DNA from 3 places in the Aeribacillus sp. FSL K6-1121 genome. Region 1 is predicted to be linked to each of the others. Evidence: predicted binding sites of a transcription regulator. Region 1 holds the regulator's gene; each other region holds the start of a gene.
What was found. The regulator CtsR, encoded in region 1, represses protease genes until heat stress. The targets are predictions, from matches to a motif close to ATGGTCAATAAAGGTCAAACA.

Region 1 (3,285 bases):
TTTCCTCAATCCAATCGTCAAGATTCATTGCCATTTTCAACGCTTCTTTTAGCTGAAGGCCCGGGAACAAACATTGAATTCTAATATGATCCTCCTCGTTTATCATGATGCTCACTTCTTCGTTTTCAGATAAAAGGCACCCTCCAAGTGCTGATTCTTCCATTAAATAAGGACTAATCAAATGCTTCTCTACAAGTACGCGTTTTTGAATAGGCTGAAGTTCATTCATTTTCAGCAGCACGAATGTCCCTAAACCGTCAAACACTCTTTGTGAAAATGATTCTTCAAGCGTATTTAAAATAGCCAAGGCTTCTTCATTCGACATAATGGTAGGGAAGCTGATATTTTCTATATTTCGCGCCAATCTGACTCGGCTGCTCAGCACAATATCGGAATCAGGTCCTTCTTGATTCATCCAAGGGCTCATGGCTGAACGAATAAATTTTTGAAAGGACATGTCATACTCCCCTTTCGTTCCGTCCATTTATCTTCGCTTCAATGGACCGAATTTCATCCCGAACTTGAGCTGCTCTTTCGAATTCCTCTTTCGCAATTAATTCTTGCAGTTCCTGTTTAAGCATTTTCAGGCGCTTTTTCAAATGAATACTTCCACCGGTCCGTTTCGGTACTTTACCGCCGTGAGTTGTATTCCCGCCATGAACACGTTTTAAAATCGGGGTAATTTGGTGATAAAACGTTTTGTAACAATGGGAGCACCCGAATTTACCAATTTTCGTAAATTGATCAAACGTCATATTACATTTCTCACATTGAATGACCTGATTTTTCTTGAAAACATTTTGCCCTTGGCTGCTAATGGCGCTGTCCATATTTAATAATCCGGACAATAAGTTGTTTATAGAAAAGCCTGGATTCATATTGAATATGAATACATCACTTTTTTCCTGTGCACATTTTTCACATATATGCACTTCAGTTTTTTCGCCGTTTATGATTTTTGTAAAGTGGAAAGTAGCGGGCCTTTCATGACATTCTTGACAAATCATCGTCCATCACATCCTCACTTGTATTTTAACGAGGTGAGCATCGCCTTCATCATCCTTGCCCTCAATTCGTCTCGATCAGGCAAATCAATATATAAAACAGACCGATCAATTACGCTCAACATAATTTTCGCTTCTCTTTCTGAAATAACCTCTTCATCAGCCAATCTCAAAATAATATCCTCCGCCGACGATTGTGACAGCCTTTTACCAATGGCATTTAAAATTTGATTGATCAGCTGGATACGGTCATTGATTCGAATTTTCATAATTCGGATATAACCGCCTCCACCCCTTTTGCTTTCGACAATGTAACCCCGTTCAATTGTAAAACGAGTGTTGATCACGTAATTGATTTGCGATGGAACACATTGAAATTTATCCGCAATTTCACTTCTTTTAATTTCAACAATTTCTTTTCCGCTTGAATCTAATACATGCTTTAAATATTGCTCGATAATATCAGATATATTCCGCACCTCGAAAAACACCTCCTTCAACTTTTTGATTGGAATTGCAAAACGCTCAAGAAATGTGCAATATCCTTGAGGGATAGGAGGCAAGATGTTTACGTAATGCTTATTTCCTAAACGATAACAACTAGTCACTTGACTTTGACTATATTTGACCTTAATTATAATATAAATTTTTTTTTGTGTCATTTCAACAAAAAAGCTCACTAATAATATTGCCATTTACAATATGGAAAAAACCCGCTCTTTAAAAAACTTTTTTAACTTCTTGAAATTTCAATAATTCGTTTATGATTTCAGGCATTTCATCTTTTGGAAGGCCAATTTCAAGTAAATATGAACGCTTCGCATGTTTAGTTTCTTTTGGCTTTGACAATGTAAAATGAATTTTATAAACAGAAATATTTAATTGTTCAAGTTTCCGAGTAAATTCCACCAAATCATCTTCTGGAAGATTAACTTGTATCCATTTTTTGCTTGACTTCTCAGCAAAAAAAGCCTCCACCTTATTGAGAAAGATCAAACTCAACAATACAATCAAGGTAGAAAAAATCGCCAACGGATACATTCCTGCCCCAACAACAAGGCCAAGTCCTGCAACAACCCAAATCGAGGCTGCCGTCGTTAATCCTCTTACCGTAACCCCTCTCACTAATATCGTTCCAGCACCTAAAAAACCAATGCCGCTAATGACATAAGAAGGAATTCTTGCTGGGTCAAAACGAATATTTTCATAACGATCCATATATTCTTCAAAGCCATAAAGAGACAGCAGCATCATCATGCAGGAGCCGACACCAACTAACAAATGCGTGCGAAAGCCTGCTGGATGCCGTTTAAATTCTCGTTCAAGGCCAATAAATCCACTTAAAATGACTGCTAAAACAATGCGAATCAACATAATTTGCCATTCCTCAGGCATTATCATTCCTCCTTACCATCCAAATGACTTTTTCTGTTTTGGCCATATATGAATTTTGAAATGATACAGTATTATACTTTCCCATTATATGCGATGAACAGTGCTCAATATTCAATTGTTCTTGAGTATGAGACTAAGAATGATATGAAACAAAAAAGCACTTTTAGAGCTGGCTTTAAAATCAAACGAAGCTTTCACTGCTCATATGCTTCAAGAATGGAACAGTTTATGTTTCTGAAGTAACGATCAATTAATTATACTCCGATTGAAGGTTTTAAAGAAAGCGAGCTTGATTGCAATAGATGCGGAGGATCTTCAGAAGAAGCGAGCTCTTAGTTGTTCGTAAATTTGTCGTTTTTGTTCGTTCTGTTTTAAGCTGTTTTGTTTGTTATATATTTCCATTTACAAGAGGATAAAAGAGGCTTGAGCTTCTCAAACCGCATTGCAGCGAATAATCGTTTCGTCCATACTTTTTTACATGGATAAGCAAATCTCGCCTCAATCGCTTTTCTCAGATTAATTAAAACGGTTTGCATCATTCAAATCAATTAAAGATGTTTTTGTAACAGCAAAAATATCCATTTCGGCTTTCGACAATTTTCTCGAAAAATTGGCTTTTAGACTGTCATTTCTTAATTTTTCATTTTATGATCATAACGGAAAGTATTGCAACGGAAAAACATCACAAAAAGCTAAAAAAGAGGCCGATTCCTCCACCGCCTTCGCTATACACGAGAGGCGGCGGTCATATCGGCAATAAAATAAGATGAAAGGTATTTATTCTATGTCACGATTAATAATTTTAGGCGGATCTAAGTTTTTAATAACGGGCTCTCTAGACTTTATATCTGCATACGTATTGATAATTTCCGGATCATAAATAATT
Region 2 (3,285 bases), 1.0 Mb from region 1:
TTCATTTGCTTTCTCTTTTAAATTTGCAAGTTCCTTTTGCAACTCTTCCAATCTGACTCGGCTGATGTCATCCGTTTCTTTTTTCAATGCAGCCTCTTCAATTTCAAGCTGCATAATCCTTCTCGTCACTTCATCAAGTTCTGTCGGCATTGAATCTATTTCCGTGCGGATCATCGCGCATGCTTCATCGATTAAATCAATCGCTTTATCAGGCAGGAAGCGTTCTGTTATATAGCGGTGCGAGAGCTCACTGGCAGCTACAATCGCCGAATCATGAATTTTGACTCCATGATGGATTTCAAACCGTTCTTTTAGTCCTCGTAAAATAGAAATCGTGTCTTCCACAGACGGTTCGCTCACAAGCACCTGTTGAAAACGCCGCTCAAGCGCCGGATCTTTTTCAATATACTTGCGATGTTCATCAAGTGTCGTTGCTCCTATGCAGTGCAGCTCACCTCTCGCAAGCATCGGCTTTAACATGTTGCCGGCATCCATCGCTCCTTCTGTTTTGCCGGCCCCGACTATTGTGTGCAATTCATCAATAAATAAAATAATCCGTCCATCGCTCTTTTTAATTTCTTGCAAAACAGCTTTTAATCTTTCTTCAAATTCTCCGCGAAACTTGGCTCCCGCAATGAGCGAGCTCATATCTAAAGCAAATATTGTTTTATCTTTTAATCCCTCCGGTACATCTTTTCGTACAATCCGATGGGCTAATCCTTCCACGATCGCTGTTTTTCCAACCCCTGGTTCACCGATTAACACCGGGTTGTTTTTCGTTTTTCTTGATAAAATTCGGATCACGCGCCGAATTTCTTGATCACGGCCAATGACAGGGTCAATTTTTCCTTCTTTCACCTCTTTAACTAAATCACGGCCGTATTTCTCCAATACTTCATAAGTGCTTTCTGGATTAGGTGATGTCACCCGAGCATTCCCCCTTATTTCCTTTAACACTTTCAATATGGCAGCTTTTGTTAAGTGATATTGCTGAAAAAGCTCTCTCACTTCTTTTGAGCTCGATTCGGAAAATGCCAATATAATATGTTCAACTGATAAATAATCATCTTGAAAATCTTTCCTTATTTCGTCCGCTTTTGCAAAAGCTTCTGAAAGAGTACGGGAAATATAAATACTTACCTCACCGTTTCCGTGAACAGATATTTTCGGCTTTTTTTGTAAATACTCGTTGATCGCTGACTCAATTTGTTGTACAGGACATTTAAGTTTTTCTAAAATTCTTGGAAAAATCCCGTCAGACTGCCGCAGAAAAGCAAGTAAAATATGAAATTCATCCACTTCTTGATGTTCATGTTCTTTTGCGATTTTTTGAGCTTCTACCAGACCTTTTTGCAGCTTCTCCGTGAATTGATTTACATCCATACCGAAACGCCCCTATTTTGACTTTTTTTGACCTTTAATTTTATTATAACTTCTTTATAAATCAAGTAAAGCCATTCGTTTTCCGAATGGCTTAGCGTTGTTCGAAATATTACGGCTTGCGCTTATAGGTCCAAACCCGATTATGGTTGGATGTTTCGGGGAATCGATCTCCTGCTTTGAGTTCAACCTTTTTGGGATCGACCACCATCGATCCGGTCTCGCCGACTTCGATGTAGATTCCGTTGTTAGGTGCTTTTTGACCAGGCCTGAATTGACGATTTTGACCCATGAATCATCCCTCCTTGGACATTATTGTTGGCTATCAGAAGATTTTTCATGTATAGACAGAAACACCTTTGATAATTTTCATTATGTGATGTACTTCGAAACTTTACTCAACGCCCAAAATCGAACTCACTTCATATGGCATCCTTCTGAAAAAATCGTTTAAGCGTTCAAGCACCGAATGCTGGATCAAAAGCTCTTTTTACTGTTTCTGCGAGAATCATTATTTACAATTATTCCTAAAATCGTCTCACCTGTCGTTCTTTTTTGTCTGGATATATATGCAGTAGAGTAAAACCTTTCGCCCCGGTTTCAAAAGAAAAAAGCAGGAGATCATCCTGCTTTATCAACGAAAGATCTTGTTAAGCCATAATTTCTTTTAAAATTGCTTTTTGCGCATGAAGGCGGTTTTCGGCCTGCAAAAATACCGCTGATTGGCTTCCGTCCATCACTTCATCTGTCACTTCCAAACCGCGCGCAGCCGGCAGGCAGTGAAGGAAGCTTGCATCTCGTTTTGCTTTTGCCAGCAAGGATTGATTTACTTGAAACGGTTTAAATGCTTTCATTCTTGCTTCTGTTTCTTCTTCCTGTCCCATGCTGACCCAAACGTCCGTATAAATAATATCAGCATCCTGAACCGCTTCGTCTGGATTATGAATTAATTCGACTTTCCCGCCCGTTTCGCCAGCAATTTCTTTCGCCTGTTTCAAAATGCTTTCATTTGGCTCATAGCCTTCTGGGGCTGCGATCGTAAAATGAGCGCCAACTTTTGCGCAGCCAACCATAAGGGAGTGGGCGACATTGTTGCCGTCGCCAACATAAACGACTTTTACGCCTGAAAATTTGCCTTTCAGCTCATAAATTGTCAATAAATCAGCTAACGCTTGGCAAGGATGGTACAAGTCGCACAAACCATTGATGACAGGGACAGTTGCATATTCGGCAAGCTCTTTGACCCGATTATGGTCAGTTGTGCGGAGAAGAATGGCATCCACATATCGCGACAATACTCTCGCTGTATCAGCGATTGTCTCACCGCGCCCGAGCTGAAGCTCTTTTGAAGAAAGAGCAAGCGCATGTCCCCCTAATTGCAGCATTCCTACTTCAAAGGAGACACGAGTTCGAGTGGATGATTTTTCGAAAATCATCGCCAGCGTTTTCCCATGAAGGACGTTTGATAGCGGGTTTTGCTTTAATTTCAATGCTTCCTCGAGCAAATATTGAATTTCTTCTGATGTAAAATCAAGCAGCTTTAAAACGTTACGACCTTTAAGTGTACTCATAAACTCATTTCGACTCCTTTATCTGACAGTTCATGTAAAGAAATAGGCGTGTATTTGCTAACTGTTAGTGCACTTAAAAATGCCTGAAATGATGCTTCTTCCGTCAATACCATAATTCCCCGTTCAAGCGCTTTTTGTCGTCTTGCCTTTGCCTGATCGCTTTCTTCCGGATTATAATAAAGCACCGCTTCTTTTTTCTCAAGCCAGCTTTCAAAATTATCCGTTACCGGTTTTATATAATCGAGTACATCATCTTTCTTATCTCCATCCACAAAAATACCGTCCGAATGAATTGGAAATAAATGATCGAATACCTTCCGCATCGCTTCCTCCA
Region 3 (3,285 bases), 1.4 Mb from region 1:
TCCGTTAATTGTCCTGCTTCTTCATGTCCGACATAGCCTGGAGGCGAGCCGATTAATTTTGAAACAGAATGTTTTTCCATATATTCACTCATATCCAAGCGAATCATGGCATCTTTTGAACCGAACAGCTCCAAAGCTAATGTTTTCGACAATTCCGTTTTTCCAACGCCAGTCGGGCCGACGAACAGGAAGGATCCGATTGGTCGGTTTTTTGCTTTCAATCCAGCGCGGCTGCGGCGAATGGCTTTTGCCACTTTCCGGACAGCATCCTCTTGGCCGATAATTTTTTTCGCCAAGTTTTCTTCTAAATGTTTCATTTTTGCTTGCTCATCCTCTTGCAGCTTGCCGACTGGTATGCCGGTTTTTTCTTCGATGATTTTTTGAATGTCTTCTACTTGAACGATTGCTTGCTGTTTGTCCTTTCCTTGTTCAAGCTGCTTTTCAAGGGCAGCTTCTTCGTCGCGAAGCTTAGCTGCAAGTTCGTATCGTTCTTCCTTTAGCGCTTTTTCTTTTTCATGGGCAATTTGTTTAAGCCGCTCGTGGATGTCTGCTTCATTAGCCGGCTCGGCTTTTAAGTTTAATCTTGAACCAGCTTCATCCATTAAATCGATGGCTTTGTCAGGCAAAAAGCGGTCTTGAATATATCGATGAGATAGTGTGACGCAAGCTTTAATCGCATCTTCTGAATATTTGACTTGATGGTATTGTTCATATTTTTCTTGAATTCCTTTTAAAATGCTGATCGCTTCTTCAATGGAAGGTTCTTTCACAATAACCGGCTGGAAGCGTCGTTCAAGGGCTGCATCTTTTTCGATTTGCCGGTATTCTTTTAGAGTTGTTGCTCCGACAACTTGAAGCTCACCGCGGGCGAGCGCTGGCTTTAATATGTTGCCGGCATCCATAGAACCTTCCGCAGAACCGGCGCCGACTAATAGATGAATTTCATCGATAAACAGGATGATGTTTTTCCGGGCTTGCAATTCTTGAATTAGCTGCTTCATCCGCTGTTCAAATTGTCCGCGAATTCCCGTGTTGGCGACAAGTGATGAAACATCCAGCAAATAAACTTCTTTATTTTTTAGTTTTTGCGGAACGTCTCCTTGAGAAATTTTTAAGGCTAGTCCTTCCACAATAGCTGTTTTCCCTACGCCTGGTTCTCCGATTAAAACCGGGTTATTTTTATTGCGTCGATTTAAAATTTCAATCACTCGTCTTACCTCATCATCGCGGCCGATGACAGGATCAATCAACCCAGCTTTTGCAGCATCCGTTAAATTTCGGCCGAATTGATCGAGGAAGCCGTTCTGTTTTCCGCCCCCTGATTTCGGTTGTGCTTGAACAGCTTGGTCAAAGCTCTCAAAAGAGTTTGGCATAAATGATTGAAATAATTCATCGAAACCGCTGAATCCGTAAAAACCACTTGGGATTTTTTGTTTATATTGTTGATAGCATTCTTGACAGAGACGCATTTCTTGTTTGTTGTGATTGATTTGTACATTTAATAAAACATTGGCTTTTCTTGTTTGGCAATTTTCACACAACATATAGCATTCCTCCTTTTTGACTTTGATTAACTTTGACTAAAAGAAGAAACTTCTTTGACTTTCTTTGACCTTTTGGAATCAAAGAGACAATCTCAATCATTCAATAGTTAGATTCACTGTTTGACCTTTTCTGACTTTATTATACTTTGACCTTTTTTGACTTTCAAGTCTTTTTTATAAATTTTTTTCGTCTTTTTTTCCCTTCTTGTCCATATATTGTTGATAAAGTAAGGTGGGTGAAACATGAGCAATAAATGGGTATTGGCACTTCAAATAGCTTCTGTCTATATCGGCACTGTCATCGGTGCAGGGTTTGCAACGGGAAAAGAGATCGTTGAGTTTTTTTCAAAATACGGCGCTGGAGGAATTGTTGGAATTATTTGTTCTGCCGTTTTATTTGTTTGGCTGGGAACGAAAATGATGTTGATCGGAAGACGCATTAATGCATCTTCGTATTTGCAGTTGAACCAATTTTTGTTTGGGACGTTGTCAGCTTATGTAGTCAACGGCTTGATGTTTATGATGCTGATTGGCATCACATCGGTCATGCTGTCGGGGGCGGGGGCGATTTTTGAAGAGCAACTGTCGCTTTCAAAGCAATTTGGAATTTTTTTTACGATTGTGCTTTCCATTGCTGTGATTTCGTTTGGAGTCAAAGGGCTGTCTTCCGTCAATCTATTGGTTGTTCCGCTTTTTATTTTGTTTAGCCTGATCATCTCCATTGAAGCCATCATAAGGGGTGATTTTATCGATTTGTCGTTGGATGGAGTGTTTCAACCAGTCAAATCAAGCTTTTTATATGTTTCTTTTAATCTCTCTCTTGCTCAGGCTGTACTTGTTCCGCTCGCAAACGCAATAAAGGATGAAAGCGCCATTAAATTGGGCGGAGTTGTAGGCGGTCTCGGATTAAGCTTCATTTTATTTTCCAGCTATTTCTCCCTTCTGCATTTGCCGGACGCCGGGCTTTTTGAAATCCCAATGGCTGAAATTGTCAAGCAGCTGTTTTCAGGCTTTTATTACATATACATCCTTGTTATTTTTGGAGAAATATTTTCATCGTTGATCGGCAATCTGTATGGTTTGGAACGGCAATTATCATCGGAAAAGCCTTTGGCAAAAATCGCTGGTGTCATTTTCATCCTATTATTATGTTATTTAGTCAGCCTGATAGGATACGGAAAGCTCATTTCCACACTTTATCCGCTGTTCGGGTATATGAGCATTGCCTTTTTCATATTATTAATGTTCAAAAAAATTCCAGACGATAACAAATCATGATAAAATAGTAGGGAAATGAAGGAGGAGTTTATTTGGATAAAATCGCGGTCATTTCTGATATACATGGGAATATTCCAGCGTTGTCGTCTGTATTGAAAGATATAAGCTTGCGAAATGTAGATCGAATTTTTTGTTTAGGGGATCTTGTCGGAAAAGGACCTGAATCAAAAGAAGCGATCGATATCGTCCGCAGCTCCTGCGATTTTGTTTTAAAAGGAAACTGGGACGAGCTGATTACAAGGGAAGATGTAAACGATGTCGTTCGCTGGCATCAAAATCAGTTGTCGCAAGAAGACATAGAATATTTGCGTAGCCTCCCGTTTTCCATTGATTTTTATATGAGCGGCCGCCGGCTGCGGCTTTTTCATGCATCCCCTTTTAGCGTCTGGATAAGGGTACAGCCTTGGGATTCGATTGAAAAAAGATTGTCCATGTTTGAAAACAGCGTTGAAACCGGTTTGGG

Region 2: a site for CtsR is predicted at 1,398-1,418, ahead of clpB (ATP-dependent chaperone ClpB). Genes of this name have one in related genera too.
Region 3: a site for CtsR is predicted at 1,662-1,682, ahead of NSQ61_RS08605 (ATP-dependent Clp protease ATP-binding subunit). Genes of this name have one in related genera too.

The regions. Positions count from the first base shown of each region.
Region 1 is NZ_JBBOPS010000001.1:3,114,262-3,117,546, forward strand. Features, by position in the region: gene NSQ61_RS15215 (protein arginine kinase) at 1-457, opposite strand, end outside; gene NSQ61_RS15220 (UvrB/UvrC motif-containing protein) at 459-1,007, opposite strand; gene NSQ61_RS15225 (CtsR family transcriptional regulator) at 1,022-1,483, opposite strand; gene NSQ61_RS15230 (MgtC/SapB family protein) at 1,725-2,399, opposite strand; gene NSQ61_RS15235 (hypothetical protein) at 3,177-3,285, opposite strand, start outside.
Region 2 is NZ_JBBOPS010000001.1:2,101,208-2,104,492, forward strand. Features, by position in the region: gene clpB (ATP-dependent chaperone ClpB) at 1-1,383, opposite strand, end outside; gene NSQ61_RS10240 (YjzC family protein) at 1,493-1,672, opposite strand; gene argF (ornithine carbamoyltransferase) at 2,031-2,951, opposite strand; gene NSQ61_RS10250 (carbamoyl phosphate synthase large subunit) at 2,948-3,285, opposite strand, start outside.
Region 3 is NZ_JBBOPS010000001.1:1,756,742-1,760,026, reverse strand. Features, by position in the region: gene NSQ61_RS08605 (ATP-dependent Clp protease ATP-binding subunit) at 1-1,544, opposite strand, end outside; gene NSQ61_RS08600 (YkvI family membrane protein) at 1,788-2,822, shown strand; gene NSQ61_RS08595 (metallophosphoesterase family protein) at 2,855-3,285, shown strand, end outside.